DNA from 3 places in the Pseudoalteromonas sp. CR1 genome. Region 3 is predicted to be linked to each of the others. Evidence: predicted binding sites of a transcription regulator. Region 3 holds the regulator's gene; each other region holds the start of a gene.
What was found. Region 3 encodes sigma-54, which starts transcription at its own class of promoters, with help from an activator protein. Its sites were predicted from a motif close to GTTGGCACGNNNNTNGNNT; they were not measured.
Positions count from the first base shown of each region.

Region 1: a site for sigma-54 is predicted at 1,394-1,412, ahead of KZZ04_RS02045 (PAS domain-containing sensor histidine kinase). Genes of this name have one in related genera too.
Region 2: a site for sigma-54 is predicted at 2,423-2,441, ahead of KZZ04_RS08115 (CsbD family protein). Genes of this name have one in related genera too.

Region 1 covers NZ_JAHXRM010000001.1:435,817-441,589, forward strand. Annotated here, with positions in the region: gene KZZ04_RS02035 (sigma-54-dependent Fis family transcriptional regulator) at 1-431, shown strand, start outside; gene KZZ04_RS02040 (DNA-3-methyladenine glycosylase I) at 723-1,316, opposite strand; gene KZZ04_RS02045 (PAS domain-containing sensor histidine kinase) at 1,448-2,560, shown strand; gene KZZ04_RS02050 (sigma-54 dependent transcriptional regulator) at 2,557-4,023, shown strand; gene fliE (flagellar hook-basal body complex protein FliE) at 4,182-4,514, shown strand; gene fliF (flagellar basal-body MS-ring/collar protein FliF) at 4,535-5,773, shown strand, end outside.
Region 2 covers NZ_JAHXRM010000007.1:24,607-30,379, forward strand. Annotated here, with positions in the region: gene KZZ04_RS08110 (PKD domain-containing protein) at 1-2,120, shown strand, start outside; gene KZZ04_RS08115 (CsbD family protein) at 2,182-2,379, opposite strand; gene hrpB (ATP-dependent helicase HrpB) at 2,653-5,079, shown strand; gene KZZ04_RS08125 (nuclear transport factor 2 family protein) at 5,173-5,637, shown strand; gene KZZ04_RS08130 (HDOD domain-containing protein) at 5,747-5,773, shown strand, end outside.
Region 3 covers NZ_JAHXRM010000001.1:15,919-21,691, forward strand. Annotated here, with positions in the region: gene rapZ (RNase adapter RapZ) at 1-384, opposite strand, end outside; gene ptsN (PTS IIA-like nitrogen regulatory protein PtsN) at 404-856, opposite strand; gene hpf (ribosome hibernation promoting factor) at 861-1,148, opposite strand; gene KZZ04_RS00110 (RNA polymerase factor sigma-54) at 1,175-2,674, opposite strand; gene lptB (LPS export ABC transporter ATP-binding protein) at 2,744-3,469, opposite strand; gene lptA (lipopolysaccharide transport periplasmic protein LptA) at 3,466-4,002, opposite strand; gene lptC (LPS export ABC transporter periplasmic protein LptC) at 3,992-4,546, opposite strand; gene kdsC (3-deoxy-manno-octulosonate-8-phosphatase KdsC) at 4,543-5,094, opposite strand; gene KZZ04_RS00135 (KpsF/GutQ family sugar-phosphate isomerase) at 5,095-5,773, opposite strand, start outside.

The DNA of each region.
Region 1 (5,773 bases), 420 kb from region 3:
TAAAAGAGCATGCGTGGCCGGGTAATATTCGTGAACTTGCGAATTTGGTTGAGCGCATGGTTATAATGTTCCCCGAAAAGGTAGTAGACATACCTGACCTACCTAATAAATACCGTTATATTGAAGTTGATGCCTATGAGCCTGAGTATCCTGAAGAACTAATGGAGAAAGATGCGTTTAACGATATATTCAGTACTGGGTTTAGTGACTATGAAAACGAACCCGAGGCAGAGTTTAATAGTAACGCCGGTGGCTTACTTCCAGATGATGGCATTGAGCTTAAAGAGTATTTAGCTGAGCTTGAAATAAGCCTAATAACGCAGGCGCTAGAAAGATACGATTATGTGGTGGCCCGTGCAGCTGAAATACTGGGCGTGAGAAGAACAACGCTCGTCGAAAAAATGAAAAAGTATAACCTTTCACGAGATTAGAAGTACGCAAATGGTGAAATAATTTTAGTTATTCATTTGTGATCAATCACTTTACGGGCTTTGCCCGTCACGTAAGCAAGCTTGACGTCTACGAGTAAATTTAGCCTAGGTGTAAATTTTAGCGGTAGACGCTGAGCTTGCTCGCGTGAAAAGCGTAGCTTTTAATTACTTAAACACGCATCTTAAAAACGAAGGCAAATGAGAAACCATAGTTAACTTACACGTTACTTCTTTAAAGCGAAGCGTCTTTTAGCCTCTTTGTGAACAGATCACTTTTATGGTTATAAGTCCTTATTCAGCAAAAGCCTTAATAATTTCTTCTTTTCTAAAACAATCATTACTATGGTCGTTAACCATACCGCAAGCCTGCATGTAGGCATATACTGTTGTAGGGCCTAAAAATTTAAAACCTCGCTTTTTTAAATCTTTTGCAAAAGCTGTTGATGCCTCAGTGATTGCGGGGTAGTCCTCGGTATTATTAAAATTGCTGACTATGGGGGTGTTATTTACAAACTGCCATTGATACGCGCTAAAACTGCCAAACTCTTTTTGAATGTTTAAAAATCGCTGCGCGTTATTTATTGTTGCTGTAATTTTTAAACGGTTGCGAACGATTGTTTTATCAAGCATGAGTCGCTCAACATCATCAGCTGTAAACAAGGCCACTTTGTTTACATTAAAGTTAGCAAATGCGTTTTTATAGCCTTGTCGTTTTTTTAAAATGGTATACCAACTCAATCCCGCCTGAGCTGACTCAAGGGTGATAAATTCAAACAGGGTTTGGTCATCGTAAACAGGCACACCCCATTCTAAATCATGGTACAAAACATAATCGGGCTTAGTGGTATCGAGCCACGGGCAGCGGCACTTATTTTGCTCACTCATCTGTATTCCTTTTTATTCGCGTCATTTTTATGTCGCGTTATTATTATTGTAAGATTATGAAAATATAGCAATTTAATTTTGGTACGTATTGTGCATTAAGCTTTGTATCTATACAAATTCGAGATTTGATTATGGCCCTTGCTAGCGTGCTAAAACCACAGTTTATTTCTGCAAATCAGTATAACCCATGTTTACTTCAAGAGGAGTACATAGGTGAATTAAGCGATCTGCGTCAGCAAGCAAGTTGGCTTTCTCATTTAGTTGATACTATGCCAGCAGGTGTAGTTGTGCTTGATGGTAAAGGAATGATTGCAAAGGCCAATCAAATAGCGATTGATATGTTGGGTGAGCCTTTAGAGGGCGAGAAGTGGTTTAATGTAATTCAGCGCTCTTTTAGACCCCACCAGGACGATGGCCACGAAGTGTCACTAAAAGATGGACGGTTAATAAAGCTTGATATAACAGCGTTAGCTCCCGAGCCGGGGCAACTTATTTTAATGACCGATTTAAGTGAAACACGCCGTTTGCAAAAGCGTGTTGCCCATATGCAGCGCCTTAGTGCGTTGGGTAAAATGGTGGCGTCTCTTGCGCATCAGGTTCGAACGCCGCTTTCAGCGGCTATGCTTTATGCTGCTAATTTAGGCTCTAAGCGCTTACCTGAGGCATCTCGCGATAATTTTCAAACCAAGTTAATGTCTCGCTTAAAAGATTTAGAAACTCAAGTAAACGACATGCTACTTTTTGCCAAAAGCGGCGATCAGCAGGTTGTTGAGCAAGTGTCTATGCAGCAATTACTCAGCGAAGTAAAGGCGGGCGCCGATGCGATGGTGACACTAAACGATAGCCACTTAGCTGTCGGTCTCCCAGAACCAGATATTCAAATAATAGGTAATAAATCCGCCATAGCCAGTGCAATTCAAAACTTGATTCATAACAGTATCCAGATCACTGGTGCTGGCGCAGAAGTGCATTTAAGTGCAGTTACCGATGAGCTAGATTCAGACTATGTGCGCATTAGCGTTGCTGATAATGGGCCCGGTGTTGATTTAAGCTTAGCAGAAAAAATATTTGAACCGTTTTATACCACTAAAAGTCAAGGTACGGGATTAGGGCTTGCTGTTGTGAGTTCAGTTGCAAACGCACATCAAGGACGTGTTGAAGTGACCAATAATAAAGGCGGTGGAGCATGTTTTAGTTTGCTTTTACCTATTCGCACCGCATCTAAATTAGAGGAATCATTATGAGTAACACTATTTTAGTTGTAGAAGATGATGCAGGGCTTCGTGAAGCCTTAATTGATACACTCGAAATGTCGGGGATTGAATGCATTGCGGCTAATTGTGCAGAGCAAGCCATGCTTTTGCTTAAAAAAGAGCAATTTTCGCTGGTGGTGAGTGATGTACAAATGGGGACTATGAGTGGTTTAGATTTACTACGAAGTATTAAGCTTAACCACCCTGAGCTACCTGTTTTAATGATGACGGCGTACGCCACCATAGATGATGCCGTTGAAGCTATGCGCTTAGGTGCGATTGATTACATGGCAAAGCCGTTTGCACCTGAAGTTTTGCTCAATATGGTAAGCCGCTACTTACCTGAAAAAGCCAAAGAGACAGACGGTCCTATTGTTGCCGATCCAAGTAGTATTCAGTTATTAGAATTGGCAAGTAGAGTGGCACGTTCCGATGCAAGTGTAATGGTGCTTGGTCCTAGTGGTTCTGGTAAAGAAGTGTTAGCTCGCTACATACATGATAAATCGAATCGATGCGATGAGCCGTTTGTTGCAATTAACTGTGCAGCAATTCCTGAAAACATGTTAGAAGCAACTTTATTTGGGTATGAGAAAGGCGCGTTTACAGGTGCAATTCAAGCATGCCCTGGTAAGTTTGAGCAAGCGCAAGGCGGAACTATCTTGCTCGACGAAATAACTGAGATGGATCTTGGATTACAAGCTAAATTATTACGCGTTTTGCAAGAGCGCGAAGTGGAGCGCTTGGGTGGACGCAAGACAATTCAGTTAGATGTACGCATACTTGCAACAAGTAACCGTGACCTAAAAGAAGCGGTAAGCGAGAATCAATTTAGAGAAGATTTATATTACAGACTTAACGTGTTTCCATTAATGTGGCGACCGCTCAATCAGCGCCCAGGGGATATTATTGTATTGGCTAAACATTTAATTGAACGCCATTTAAGCAAAAGCAAAGAGCCTATGGCTTACCTCGATAGTGGCGCAGAGAAAAAATTACTTGCTCACTCTTGGCCAGGTAATGTGCGTGAGCTTGATAACGTTATACAACGTGCGCTTATACTTAGGACTGGTAATACTATTAATGAGCATGCTATTTTCATTGAAAACATAGCCGCAACAGATTTTGTAATGACGCCTACATCGATTAGCACACAAAGTGCTAATCAGTCTCAGGCGAACACTTCTGATAAAAGTATTGAGCATGGCCCTACTAGCTCGGCTTATTATGATGAAAAGTCATCATTAGTAGAGCTGCCAAAACAAGACTTATTAGCTGTTGATACGGGCAGTTATAAAGATGAGCTCAAAGATAAAGAACACCGTATCATTTTAGAAACGTTAGCAAGATGCCAAGGTAAACGAAAAGATGTTGCTGAAACCCTCGGTATTAGCCCTCGGACTCTGCGTTATAAACTAGCGCAAATGCGCGACTTAGGTATTTCACTTCCTGCGTAGCCTCACATTTAGCCCTTGATTCAGTTATTGAATTTAAGGGCTGTCAAAACTCTGACTCACAAAATTAAACTTTAAGTTATTGAAAGTTAACACTTATTATTTGGCATGGTTTGTGCTTTATCTATATTAAGAGTTAACTGCACTGTCAGAGAAAAATTATGAAAATTCAAAATAGCGCTGTATTTCAAGAAATGCAATCAATGGCTTTAGAGGCTGGTCTTAGTAATCAAGTTGAACGACTGCCAGTAAAAACACAAGCCTCATCAACGGCTCAATTTGGCGACATGCTGTCAGATGCAATTAATACTGTGCACGGTTTACAGCAAGATGCTAAGCAAAAAGTGGTTGCAGTAGAGACCGGCGACAGAAGCGTCTCTTTGGCTGAAGCGATGATTGCATCTCAAAAATCGTCAGTGGCATTTGAAGCGACAGTACAAGTTCGTAATAAACTTGTTGAAGCTTACAAAGAAATCATGAACATGCCTGTTTAACTAGGTAGTGGAGAATTATTGTGGCGCAATCCAATCAATCAACCGATCTTGCACTTGCTACTGGTGATATTGACCAAAGCGATAGCGACGATCAACAAGAACAAAAATCTGGCTATTTAAGTTCGTTAAACGGTGTTGATTTATTGCGCCAAGTAACGCTTGTTATTGCTTTAGGCATTTGTTTAGCAATTGCTATATTCATCATTATTTGGGCTCGCCAGCCAGATATGCGCCCGCTTGGTAAAATGCAAACAGAAGAGCTAATACAAACGCTCGACTTTTTAGATGCACAAAAAATTGAATATCAAGTTGATGGTAATGTGGTACTTGTCCCTGAAACCGAATATCAAAACATTAAGCTGTTAATGACTCGTGAAGGGTTAGAGCAAGGGCCTACATCGGGTTCAGATATCATCATGCAAGACATGGGCTTTGGTGTAAGTCAACGCTTAGAGCGCGAACGCTTAAAGCATGGTCGTGAGCAACAACTCGCACGTACAATTGAAGAGCTTAACAACATTACTCGCGCACGTGTATTACTTGCCATCCCAAAAGAAAATGTATTTGCGCGCAGAGAGAAAAAACCTTCAGCTACCGTTGTATTGACTCTTAAGCGAGGGCGTTCACTTGACAGCGAAGAAGTAGACTCTGTTGTTGATATGGTTGCATCGGCTGTACAAGGTTTAGAGCCAGCTCGTGTAACGGTAACGGATCAAAATGGTCGCTTATTAAATTCTGGCTCACAAACGTCTCTTGCGGCACGTTCGCGCAAAGAGTACGACATAGAGCGCAAGCGTGAACAAGAGTATCTTGAAAAAATTGATAGCATTCTAATTCCCGTCGTAGGGCTTGCAAACTACACTGCACAAGTTGATTTAAGCATGGATTTTAGTGCCATTGAAGAAACGCAAAAGCGCTACAACCCAGATCTGCCAGCAGTAAGAAGCGAAACAACGTTTGAAGAAAATAATATAGGCGGTTTAGCGGTAGGTATACCTGGTGCGTTGACGAATCAGCCGCCAGTAAACTCAAACATTCCTGAAGTAGCTGGCCAAGGTGGAGCAGGTAGTGCAACTTCACCATCAAGAACACATAAAGAAGCTACGCGTAATTATGAGCTAGATACAACTATTTCACATAAGCGCCAGCAAACAGGTGTAATACGTAGAATAAGCGTGTCGGTGGCTGTTGATTACACTCCAAAAGTAGGTGAAAACGGTGAAACAACCATGACACCGCGCTCAGTGGAAGAACTGTCA
Region 2 (5,773 bases), on a different contig from region 3:
GTGCTGTTTATTCTATCTCTGAAAGCGACTTATCTAAGTCGACTGAGCTATTTAGTTTTCATGGCTTACCTGGAATCAATTCATCATCTTTTAGTCAGAGTTTAGTTGCTCACCCTAATGATGGCCACTTATATACAGTGTTAGGATCAACAGGGTTATACGGACGAGGGGCTTTGTTAAAATATAACCCAGCGAGTCATCACGTTGAACTGCTAATGAGTATTCCTCGACTGTTTCCATCTGGCAATGAAATAAGAAATGTAAAGGGCACACTCCTATTTCACCCTGATGGCAAAACAGCCTATGTTAAAGCTGATGCAGGAGGTTTAAACCAGTCTGGTGGCGTGCTGCAATTTAACATGGATGCAAGCAGTGACGATTACCTTACCGTACAGGTTATTGGTGAATTTGGTGCTACAGGTACAGACTACGCAGGATATCCTATTGCTCCTGTCACTAATTTAATGTGGAATGGTGATAATCGCTTATTATCAGTGTTCGTTGCTCCTCGCGGGTCTTTATACTGGCCTGGTTTTGAATTAACGGCAAGTGATTCAAATGACTTAAGTAAACCATGGGTTATATCTGGTTTTGGTGCCTTGGGGGCTCGCGGACGCCATATTGCTGTGAATAATGATACGGTTGTTCATTTTGTTAGTTCTAACTCCCCCATAATGGAATCTTCAGGGCGCAGCGGTGGGGTTGGTGAAGTCGCTTCTGATTGCAGAAACCCTATCGGTGCTTTCTTTTGGCGGGCGCCTCTGGTATTTAGTGTTTGTGAAGGAGTCACCTCAGAAACGCCTGCGGTATTATACGAAACAACGATATCAGGTGGACCTCTTTCATTAAGGCACTCTTTTAGTAACTGGAAAAATATCTCTATTGCTGGGTTAGTACCCTCTAAAGTTGCTGATAATATGTATATGACAGTCACTGATTATTTGGCAAAATTTTTAGTTGACTCAGTTGCTGACACAGGCTTAACAGTTGCGCCACCTTTTGTAAGCGAAATCACAAAGCCAAATTATAGTACTAAAACCATCATACAAGGCGGGGGTGATAAAGGGATATTATTTATTGGTGACCCCGCAATCCTAAATGACCCAGATGACTCAATTAATGACCGCTATGTATCGGTGCTTAGTTATGATGGTGGGGAGAATAAACGAGGTGCGATACTCACCTACGATCGCGCAGATAGTTCGGTTAGTATGACTTCGCTGGGCTTTAGCAAAGGTGGATTTCCTTTTGGTAAAGTCACTAAAAATTCAGCTGGGGATTACTTTTTTGCTGTGAGCGATGGCGAGCGCGGGCGAGATGGAGGTAAGGTGCTTCGATATGATTCTGCGCTTGGCGAGCTTGCAGAAGTTGTTTTACCACGTACCAAAAGACCTGGATTAAATCATGTTGAATCGGCCTCAGGTAAATTATATAGCTTAGGAATAGATCTTTTTGCTGATACTTACGAGCTGTATTCGATTGATACTGACTCCTTAGGTTACCAAAAAGAAGGATCTATTGGCCAAACCAGCGACGAGATATCTCGCTATGCATTAGCGATAGATAATAACAATGCGTGGTTCTTTACTGGTGATGCGCTTAATTGTGTTGACTTGTCCACTAATCAACTTAAAAGTGTGCAAGTAAGTTCATCTGGCAGTAATGAACCTGTGCGAGCAGTTGAATTTGCAACGCCAAGTGCTGATGGCTACTTTGCAACACGTTCAACCAGCGGTGCAAATGCTGCTATTCATCGTGTAGTCAATGACTGTGCAGCGCCAATAATTAGCTCTGTAATAACTGGATTAAGTGATGCCCCTTCTACGGCTTTATTAGCAAGTTCTGATGGTAACTTTTACTACGGCACAGAAGGTGGAAAGGTCATGCAGTTTGATGGTGTAAGTCAGCCTGTTATTGTCGCTTCATTTGACAATACAGGTGTTGTTGGGTTTTTAACTGAGGATGCTGAAGGCGCTATAGTTGGGGTATTGTCAAACGGTAATGCTCTAGAAGATAAAGTTTTCTCTTACACTATTGCTGATGGTACTACGTCAAGTCAAATAGTGCCCGAAGATAGACCCATTGATACATTTTATCCTGGTGTTACAGAGATAAACTAGCTATAGCTTTAATATAGCCAATTAAAAACCGCCAAATGGCGGTTTTTTTAGAAGTTAGCGATTAGTGAGTTTTTTCAAACTCATCTACTTCACGCTCTGCTTCTTCTTTAGATTTACCGTACTGCTGCTGGATTTTACCCACTAACTCTGTACGGCTACCTTCAATTTTGTCTAAATCGTCGTCAGTAAGCTCGCCCCATTTTTGTTGCGCCTTACCTTTAAGTTCGTTCCAATTACCTTTCATACGATCGCTGTTCATAAGTTTCTCCTTACTTAGATTTAATTAACGTTCACTATGAAAGTAGCAAGGCGTGTACCAATAAGTTAAATTTAGATTTTATATTTATAATCATGGGGTTATGTTTTTATTAGCGCAGTAGTAATTAAAATGGCGCGCATGTCCTTAAAAAATGTACAGAGCGGTCTGTAATTATTTCTGATTATGGTGCCCTTTATAACCACACAGCTTTAGCGGCGCGTTTATTTTTGGTTTTTGTTACAATGCGTGCAAAGCAATTTTTGGTAAATAGCAGTGCTGCCGGTTCAAAACATATATCAACAACTCGTAACTACATTACAAAGCAATCCTATAACGTTATTACAAGCACCGCCTGGTGCGGGTAAATCAACATGGTTGCCGCTACAACTTATGCGCGACGGCCATTTTAAACGTATTGTAATGCTGGAGCCGCGCCGCTTAGCTGCACGTAATATTGCCAATTACCTAGCGCAGTGCCAAAACGAAAATGTGGGGCAAAGCGTTGGCCTTCGTGTACGCGGTGAAAGTAAAGTAAGTAACAATACGCGCCTTGAAATAGTTACTGAGGGCATGCTTACTCGCATGCTACAAAACGATCCAGAGCTTAGCGACATTGATTTACTGATATTTGATGAGTTTCATGAACGCTCAATTGCAGCCGATACCTCACTGGCTTTTGCTTTAGAGACCCAAAGTGCACTGCGTGACGACTTAACCATACTCCTTATGTCGGCCACCCTTGATACTGAGCGCTATACGCAATTTTTTGATTGCCCAGTTATTCAATCAAGTGGGCGAAGCTACCCCATAGATGAAGTATATATACCCATAAAAGATGAAAGCCGTTGGCTTGATGCCATTCCCTCTACAATAAAACAAGCACTTAACGAGCAAAGCGGCAGTGCGCTGGTGTTTTTGCCTGGGCAATTTGAAATATTACGCGTACAACAGGCCCTTAATGATTTGCCAACTAATTGCCTAGTTGCCACGTTATTTGGCGAGCAAGATAAAGCCAATCAGCAAGCGGCGATTGCTCCTGCGCCTGAGGGCATGCGCAAAATAGTGCTTACCACCAATGTAGCCGAAACCAGCTTAACCATTGAAGGTATACGCATTGTTATTGATAGCGGAAAACGCCGCGTGGCCAGTTATAACTTAAAAACAGGTGTAACGGAGCTTACAACACAAAGTATATCGCGCTCCTCTGCCGTTCAGCGAGCAGGGCGTGCAGGGCGAATAGAACCAGGTGTGGTTTATAGGCTTGGTTCAAAGCAAACCTTTGAGCGACGCAATAGCCACGATAACCCCGAAATACTTACATCAGACATAAGCCAACTTATGCTTGAAGCAAAGCAGTGGGGTGCAAATATTAGCGAACTCACCTTGCTTGATACGCCCACTGCGCAGCAATGCATACAAGCAATGAGCTTATTAACTATGCTTGAAGCCATCGATGGCAAAGGCAAACTAACCAAGTTGGGCAGTAACATGCTGGGTTTTGGGGCGGATATTCGCTTAGCGCATATGCTTTTAAAAGCGCAGGCGCTTGAGACAGAACTCCCTGGTGTTTATCGCTTAGCACTTTATTTAGTGGCGCTGCTTGAGAGCCGAATAAACACCGCCAATGAGCTAAGCTTAGCGCTACATAGCCAGCAGCAAAGGCCACACCCAGTATTTAAACAGCAGTTAAAATACTGGCAAAGCCGTTTAAAAGTAACCGACAGTAACAGCGAACTAAACACTGAGTATTTAGGTTTGCTAGTGGCATTAGCTTACCCCGACCGCATTGCAAAAAAACGCGGCAATGGCTATTTACTTGCCAATGGGGCGGGCGCTGATTTAAACACCGATTACTGGCATAACGATGACTACCTTGCTATTGCGACCATGGGCGGCCATAAAGGCGCACGTATATTTGCAGCCACAGCGCTCAGCCCATTTGAGCTACAAGATTACTTACCGCATTTGTTTACTTCGCTCACCCGTTGTGAATTTGATGAAAAAACCGCGCGCTTTATTCATCAAGACGAAGTAAAGCTCGGCGCTATTACGCTTACAAGCCAGCCGAGTAAACAAAAGCTAGATAAAAGCGAGCGCGCTAAAGCATGGCTTAATTTATTTACTAAGCATGGTTTTGCATTATTTAATGAACAGCCCGATGCACAACAATTATTAATACGCATGAGTTTAGCCAGTCAGTTTATGCCTGATAAATTCCCAACTATTAGCGAGCAACACCTTATAGAAACGGCTGATGATTGGTTGGGCGTGTATTTACAAGATATAAAAACACTCGTTCAGCTTAAAAAGTTTAACTACTTTGAAGCGCTGCAAAATTGTTTTGACTGGCCACAGCAAACAGCGTTAAAAGCGTTATTACCACTTAGATTAACGGTACCTAGTGGCTCAAATATAAAAATTAATTACCAGCTAGATGGCCCCGCAAAGTTAAGCGTGCGCATGCAAGAAGTGTATGGTTTAACCAGTACGCCTATGCTTGCTAATGGTAAATTGCCACTGCTTATGGAATTACTATCGCCAGGTAAGCGCTCATTACAACTCACACAAGATCTTGCGCACTTTTGGGCTACCAGTTATCGCGATGTGCAAAAAGAAATGAAGGGGCGTTACCCCAAGCACAGATGGCCTGATAACCCAGCCAACAGCGTGGCAACGAATAGAGTTAAAAGCAAAATGTAGATTTATTAGCTTAAAAGTATATGTTTTATTTTTAAGCATATGAGTATAGTGTACCTATAAATAAATCAATACTTTTACCACAAGGAAGAAGTGATGAAACTACTTTTTACATTAGTCTTGCTATTAGTGACTCCCTTTTCGGTTTATGCTGAAAAGGCACTGGACTTAAGCAAATTTGCACAGCACTACTACGAAACAATGACTGCCACGCAGGCCCCTGGCGCCGGTACTAAAGAGCTTGAAGCTTACCTTAGCTTATTAACAGACGATGTTGGTAATCAGCACATACCGTATCAAGTAGATGACTCTCGCACTGCCGATGGGAAAGAATTAATGCGCAAAGGCATGAGCTTTTACTTAGGCGCGCATACCCTGTATGAAAGTGAGCTACTCAATACTTTTATATTTAACGATAGCGGTTTTGCGATTCGTTATAAAAACCACGCTAAAGGCATTCACCCACAAAACAAACAGCCAATAGAGTACACCTCAATAATGATGGAAGTAATAGAGGTTGAAAACGGTAAAGTGGCGATGATCCGTAAATATCATGAATAAAACCATGTGTTTACTTTTTACTAATTAGCGCCTTTGAAACTAGGGGTATTGATAAATTTATACTACGCTTTAGTTATAAACTAGTACGTTATAGCTTTAGGTGTAGTAGATGCATGATTTAAAAATCAATATTCTC
Region 3 (5,773 bases):
AGTAGTTAGCACGTCAAGTAGTTCTTTTTCTTTTTTTATGGCTAAATCAAGCGGAAGCGAATCGATTGATAGAGGGTGCAAACGTCTTGTTTCTGAAAAACGTTTTATTAATGTTTGATCTTCACTGTCTAAATAAAATAGTGTTGGTTTTGTAAAACCCGGTAAATATTCAATAATGTGATTAAATTCATCTTGTTCTTTTGGCAAGTTTCGCACATCGATGCTAACGGCGATTTTATCGTAGTTATCAGAAACGCTTCTTACCAAAGAAGGTAATAAATTTACAGGGATGTTATCTACGCAATAATAACCTAGATCTTCAACAACGCGTAAAGCAACCGACTTACCAGAACCAGAACGGCCACTTATGATAATCAACTCCATTAATCACCCTTTAAATTTATTACGATTGGTCAACAATAATTTGATACAGCTCGGCGTCCGATTTAGCACAGCGTAGCTGTTTGCAAAATTCTTTGTTTTTTAGTTTATCAGCTATCGTCGCTAGCGTCTTTAAGTGTTGCTGGTTATCACCATCAGGTACGATGAGTGCAACAAAAATATCAACTGGTCGATTGTCTATAGCATCAAAGTTAATCGGTGTTTCACTTACTAATACTAATGCTAAAGGTTCTTGTGCGCCGCTCATTCGACCATGTGGAATAGCTATGCCTCTTCCTATTCCTGTGCTACCTAGCTTTTCGCGAGTTAATAAAGCGCCCAAAATATCTTGTTGAGACAAATACGGTAATTTATCGTGAGCAAGCTCGCTAATAAACTCTAAAATTCTTTTTTTACTATTAAAAAGGACCGCAGCTTTGCTGCAGTCCTGGCATATAAGTGAACTTAGTTTCATCATATTAGTGTCGAGCAAGCTTCTCTTTGTGTTTAATTACTTGACGGTCAAGCTTATCAATCAATGAATCAATCGCTGCATACATATCTTGATGTTCAGTGGATGCGAATAATTCAGCGCCACTTACATGAATAGTTGCTTCTGCTTTTTGATTTAATTTTTCTATATCAAGAATGACATGAACATTATTAATATGATCAGAGTGCCTTTCTAGCTTCGCAAATTTGGTATTTATATAGTCTCTTAATGAATCAGTTAGTTCTACATGACGACCAGTTAAATTTAGTTGCATAAGCATTACCCTCTTTGTTTAGCGTCTTAGATCAGACTCTTTCGCTGATTTGACGGTGGAATAGCAAGAGATTCGCGGTATTTTGCGATTGTACGTCTTGCTACTTTAATTCCTTGCTCAGCCAATATATCCGCAATTTTGCTATCACTCAATGGTTTTGCTGAGTTTTCTGCTGCGATTAGTTTTTTGATAAGTGCTCGTATCGCTGTGGATGAACATTCTCCACCATTTTCGGTGCTTACATGGCTTGAGAAAAAGTATTTAAGCTCAAATATTCCACGCGGTGTGTGCATGTACTTTTGAGTCGTTACGCGCGAAATTGTCGATTCGTGCATTTCTACCATTTCGGCTACATCATTTAAAACCATAGGTTTCATGGCTTCTGGACCGTGTTCAAAAAAACCTTGTTGTTGCTTTACGATACAGTTAGTTACTTTTAAAAGCGTGTCGTTTCTGCTTTCTAAACTTTTAATAAACCATTTAGCTTCTTGTAAATGTGAGCGAATAAACTGGCTATCACCGCTCGACTTAACTGTACGCGACATTGCAGCATATTGGCTGTTTACACGAATTTTTGGCATGCTGTCTGGGTTTAGTTCAACCACCCAGCGGCCTTTAATTTTCTTAACTGACACATCTGGTATTACATATTCAGACTCTTCTCGCACTATTGTGTCTGCAGGCTTTGGGTTAAGCGTATGAATAAGTGTCATTACTTCTTTAAGCTCATCTTCTTTGAGCTTCGTTTTTTTCATTAATGTACGATAGTCGCGAGCAGCTAACAAATCTATGTGCTCGGTTAAAATCATTTTTGTTTCGTCAATAAAAGGGGTGCCTTTATCAAATTGATTTAACTGAATACATAAACATTCTTGTAAGCTTCGTGCTGCAATACCAACAGGGTCAAATAATTGAATACGCTTTAAAACTGCTTCTATTTCATCAAGTTCAACCTCAACGTCATCGTCGTTATCTTGATTAAAGCTCTCTAAAATTTCTTCACAGCTGAGGGTTAATATGCCTGAGTCGTCCACGGCTTCAACTATTGCAATAGCAATCGCTTCATCCGTAGGGCTAAATGGCGTTAGTTGTAATTGCCACATTAAGTATTCGTGAAGCGTTTCAGTCGATGCACCTTGATAAATAGACTCATCTTCAGGCATGGGGCCTGAAGACGATGCTGGGGCGGCACTCATGTACTCATCCCAGCTAACGTCCATTGCCATGTCGTCACTGACGGTATCTTTTGCAAGGGCTTCACCACTGTCTTGTTCATACTCACTGGGGGCTTCATCGGCAGATGCACTTACTGTCACTTCATCATTATCTGCTTTTTGCTCATTTTTGCCTGCTAGGTCATCGGCATAGTCTTGCTCCTCAACCTCAAGTAATGGGTTGCTGTCGAGCGCTTCTTGTATTTCTTGCTGAAGATCCAATGTGCTTAATTGCAGCAAGCGAATAGCTTGTTGCAACTGAGGTGTCATTGTAAGTTGCTGGCCCATGCGCAGCTGTAGTGATTGCCTCATGTATCTCTAACAATCCTTTTAAGTTGTTATAATTAATACTAGCAGATGCATACAAATAAGGCGTAAATGTTACAGCCTAAATTGCTCGCCTAAATATACATCGCGTACAGTTTTATCGTTTAATACGTGTTCAGGGGCACCAGAAGCAATCAGTTCCCCATGAGAAACAATGTAGGCTTTTTCGCAAACATCAAGGGTTTCTCTTACATTATGGTCTGTTATTAATACACCAATACCACGGTTTTTAAGGTGTTCAATAATTTTTTTAATATCCAACACTGAAATAGGGTCAACGCCGGCAAACGGTTCGTCTAATAAAATAAACTTTGGATCTGCAGCTAAAGCACGTGCAATCTCTACTCGGCGACGCTCTCCGCCCGATAGTGCCATACCTTTACTGTCGCGAATGTGTTGAATGCTAAATTCATCCAATAGATTATTAAGTGTATCTTCTCTGGCTTGCTTAGTGAGCTCCTTTCGAGTTTCTAAAATAGCCATTAAGTTTTGATATACGGTTAACTTTCTGAATATAGACGACTCTTGCGGCAAGTAGCCAATGCCTAATCTAGCACGACTGTGCATAGGTAAAAGAGTAATATCGTTCTCGTCGATAGATATTTTACCTTTATCGCTAGGGACTAAGCCTACAATCATATAAAACGTGGTGGTTTTACCCGCACCGTTTGGACCAAGTAAACCCACTATGCTACCGGCTTTAACTTCTAAGCCTACATTTTTAACGACTTCTCGGCCTTTGTAGCTTTTGGCTAATAGCTCTGCTTTTAATGTACTCATGGCTGACCTTTATCGCTTTTTTTTGGCTCCACAGGTACTAAAATGGTGTGCACGCGGTCAGTTGAGCTTTCATCTTTTTCGGCGCTAATGAGTTGTTGCTCAATATCGTAGGTAATGCTTTTTGCATTCATTTTTTGCCCAGCTTGAGAGACCTGTGCATCTCCAATTAATGTTAAAAAACGTTTAGAAACATCGTATCTAACTTCATTAGCGCTGGCGCTCATTATTGTGCCGTTGGCTTGTTTTTCTTCAAAATAAGCGGGTGTACCTGTGGCAATTAACAGTTGCTTGTTATCACCCAATTCATCGCGTTTATGCACTTCTAGGCGGTCAGCAGTAATTTTTCTGTCGCCGTGAATAATTTCAACGTTTTTTTCGAATATACCTACATTTTCTTTCAGTTGACCTTCTTGCTTATCTGCACTAATCGAAATTTGATTTGCAGCAAGTGGCGCCGTTGGTTCAGCAGCATTTGCACCGAGTGCAAGTATAAATGTTGGAATAATAAAGAGTGTTAATAGTTTATTGGTCATAATAAATAGTTCGCGTATGGTTAATTAGTTTTATCACTTCGGTTTTTAAATCGGCTTCGAGGCCTTTACCGGTGATCTTTAAATTGGGTCCTGTAACAATGACAGGTTGTTCTGATTGCATCGTTAGTAATTTTATATCTACCTGAATATTATCAGCATTTATTTTATCTATCATTGCGTTATCAGTTAAATTACTAGCAACAACGTTACCTTCTAGTATTAATTGTCTGCCTTCGTATAGTGTTGCTTCGTTAGCGTTAATTCGCCACGTTTGTTTGTCGTTATAAAGCGTAAAAATGGGTTTATCAAAAAAGGTAAATCCTAATTCTTGATATAACTCCATTCGCGCTGCCGTTACTTTATGGCTAATTTTCCCATTCTCGTCATACGCTGTTTGTTTTAGCTCTATGGCAGTGTAATCGGGCTTTGCAATTATGTCTGCTTCGGTTTGCTGCGGTAAACTTACTTGTGTGAAATAAGGGTACCAAAGCCAAACCATACAGCTGATGAATAAAACGCTTAATATGATGCGCGCAGCATTCATGAACTCGTACCTTTGGTGGTCAAGGGTTTGTTGTTTTCAAGCATTAGCAGGTCGGTAAGCTCTCTCACTGCACCAAATCCACCAAGCATTTGTGTGGTGTAATGCGCTAAACGTTTTATCAGCGGATGCGCGTCGTTTACTGCAACAGCAAACCCTACTAACTCCATTACCGGCATGTCGGGGCCGTCATCGCCAATGTAGGCAATTTGCTCATCAGATAAGTTAAGCTTTGATTTTAGCTCCTCATAAGCGAGGAGTTTGTTTTCTTGACCTTGGTAAATGTGTTGTACTGTTAGGCTTGTCATACGCTGTTGTACTATTTTTGAGTGTCGTCCGGTAATAACCGCAACGTCAAAGCCGCTGTTAATTAGCGCTTTAATGCCAAAGCCATCTTTTGTATTAAACGCTTTGAGCTCTTCACCTTGGTTACCCAGATAAATACGACCATCAGAAAACACACCATCGATATCACAAATAAGCAGCTTTATTTTTTTAGCACGGGCTTTTGCGTCTTCGCTTAGAGGTTGGTAGAGCTCTTCAAATTGCATTTATAGTACTCCTGCTTTTAATAAGTCTTGCATATTTAATGCACCAATAGGGTGATTTTGCTCATCAACAATTATTAAGCCATTTATACGTTTTTGTTCCATAATATTTAACGCTTCAGCGGCCAAAATATCTTGTGTTGCAGTGGTGCAGGACTTAGTCATCACAACATCTATTTGTGTTGTATGTATATCAATTCGTTGTTCTAAAATACGGCGTAAATCACCGTCAGTAAATAGCCCTACAAGTTGCTGCTGAGAATCAACTATGGCCGTCATACCTAACCCTTTGGCCGACATTTCTATTAGCGCATCTTTTATAGTTTGAGTAACATTAATAATAGGTGTGTTTTTACCGCTATGCATGACATCTTTTAAGGTCAGCAGCAAACGTTTACCTAAACTACCGCCGGGGTGAGATAGTGCAAAGTCATCAGCTGTAAAACCGCGGGCTTCTAAAAGTGCAACCGCCATGGCATCACCCATTGCAAGTGTTGCTGTTGTGCTTGCGGTTGGAGCTAAGCCTAACGAACAGGCTTCTTTTTGTACTTTTATGCAAATATGTACGTTGGCAAGCGTGGCCATCGTTGAGCTGGCGTTGCCTGTCATGGCTATTATTTTGGCGCCAAGGCGTTTTAAAACAGGAATTATATTGAGTACTTCGCTTGTTTCACCTGAGTTA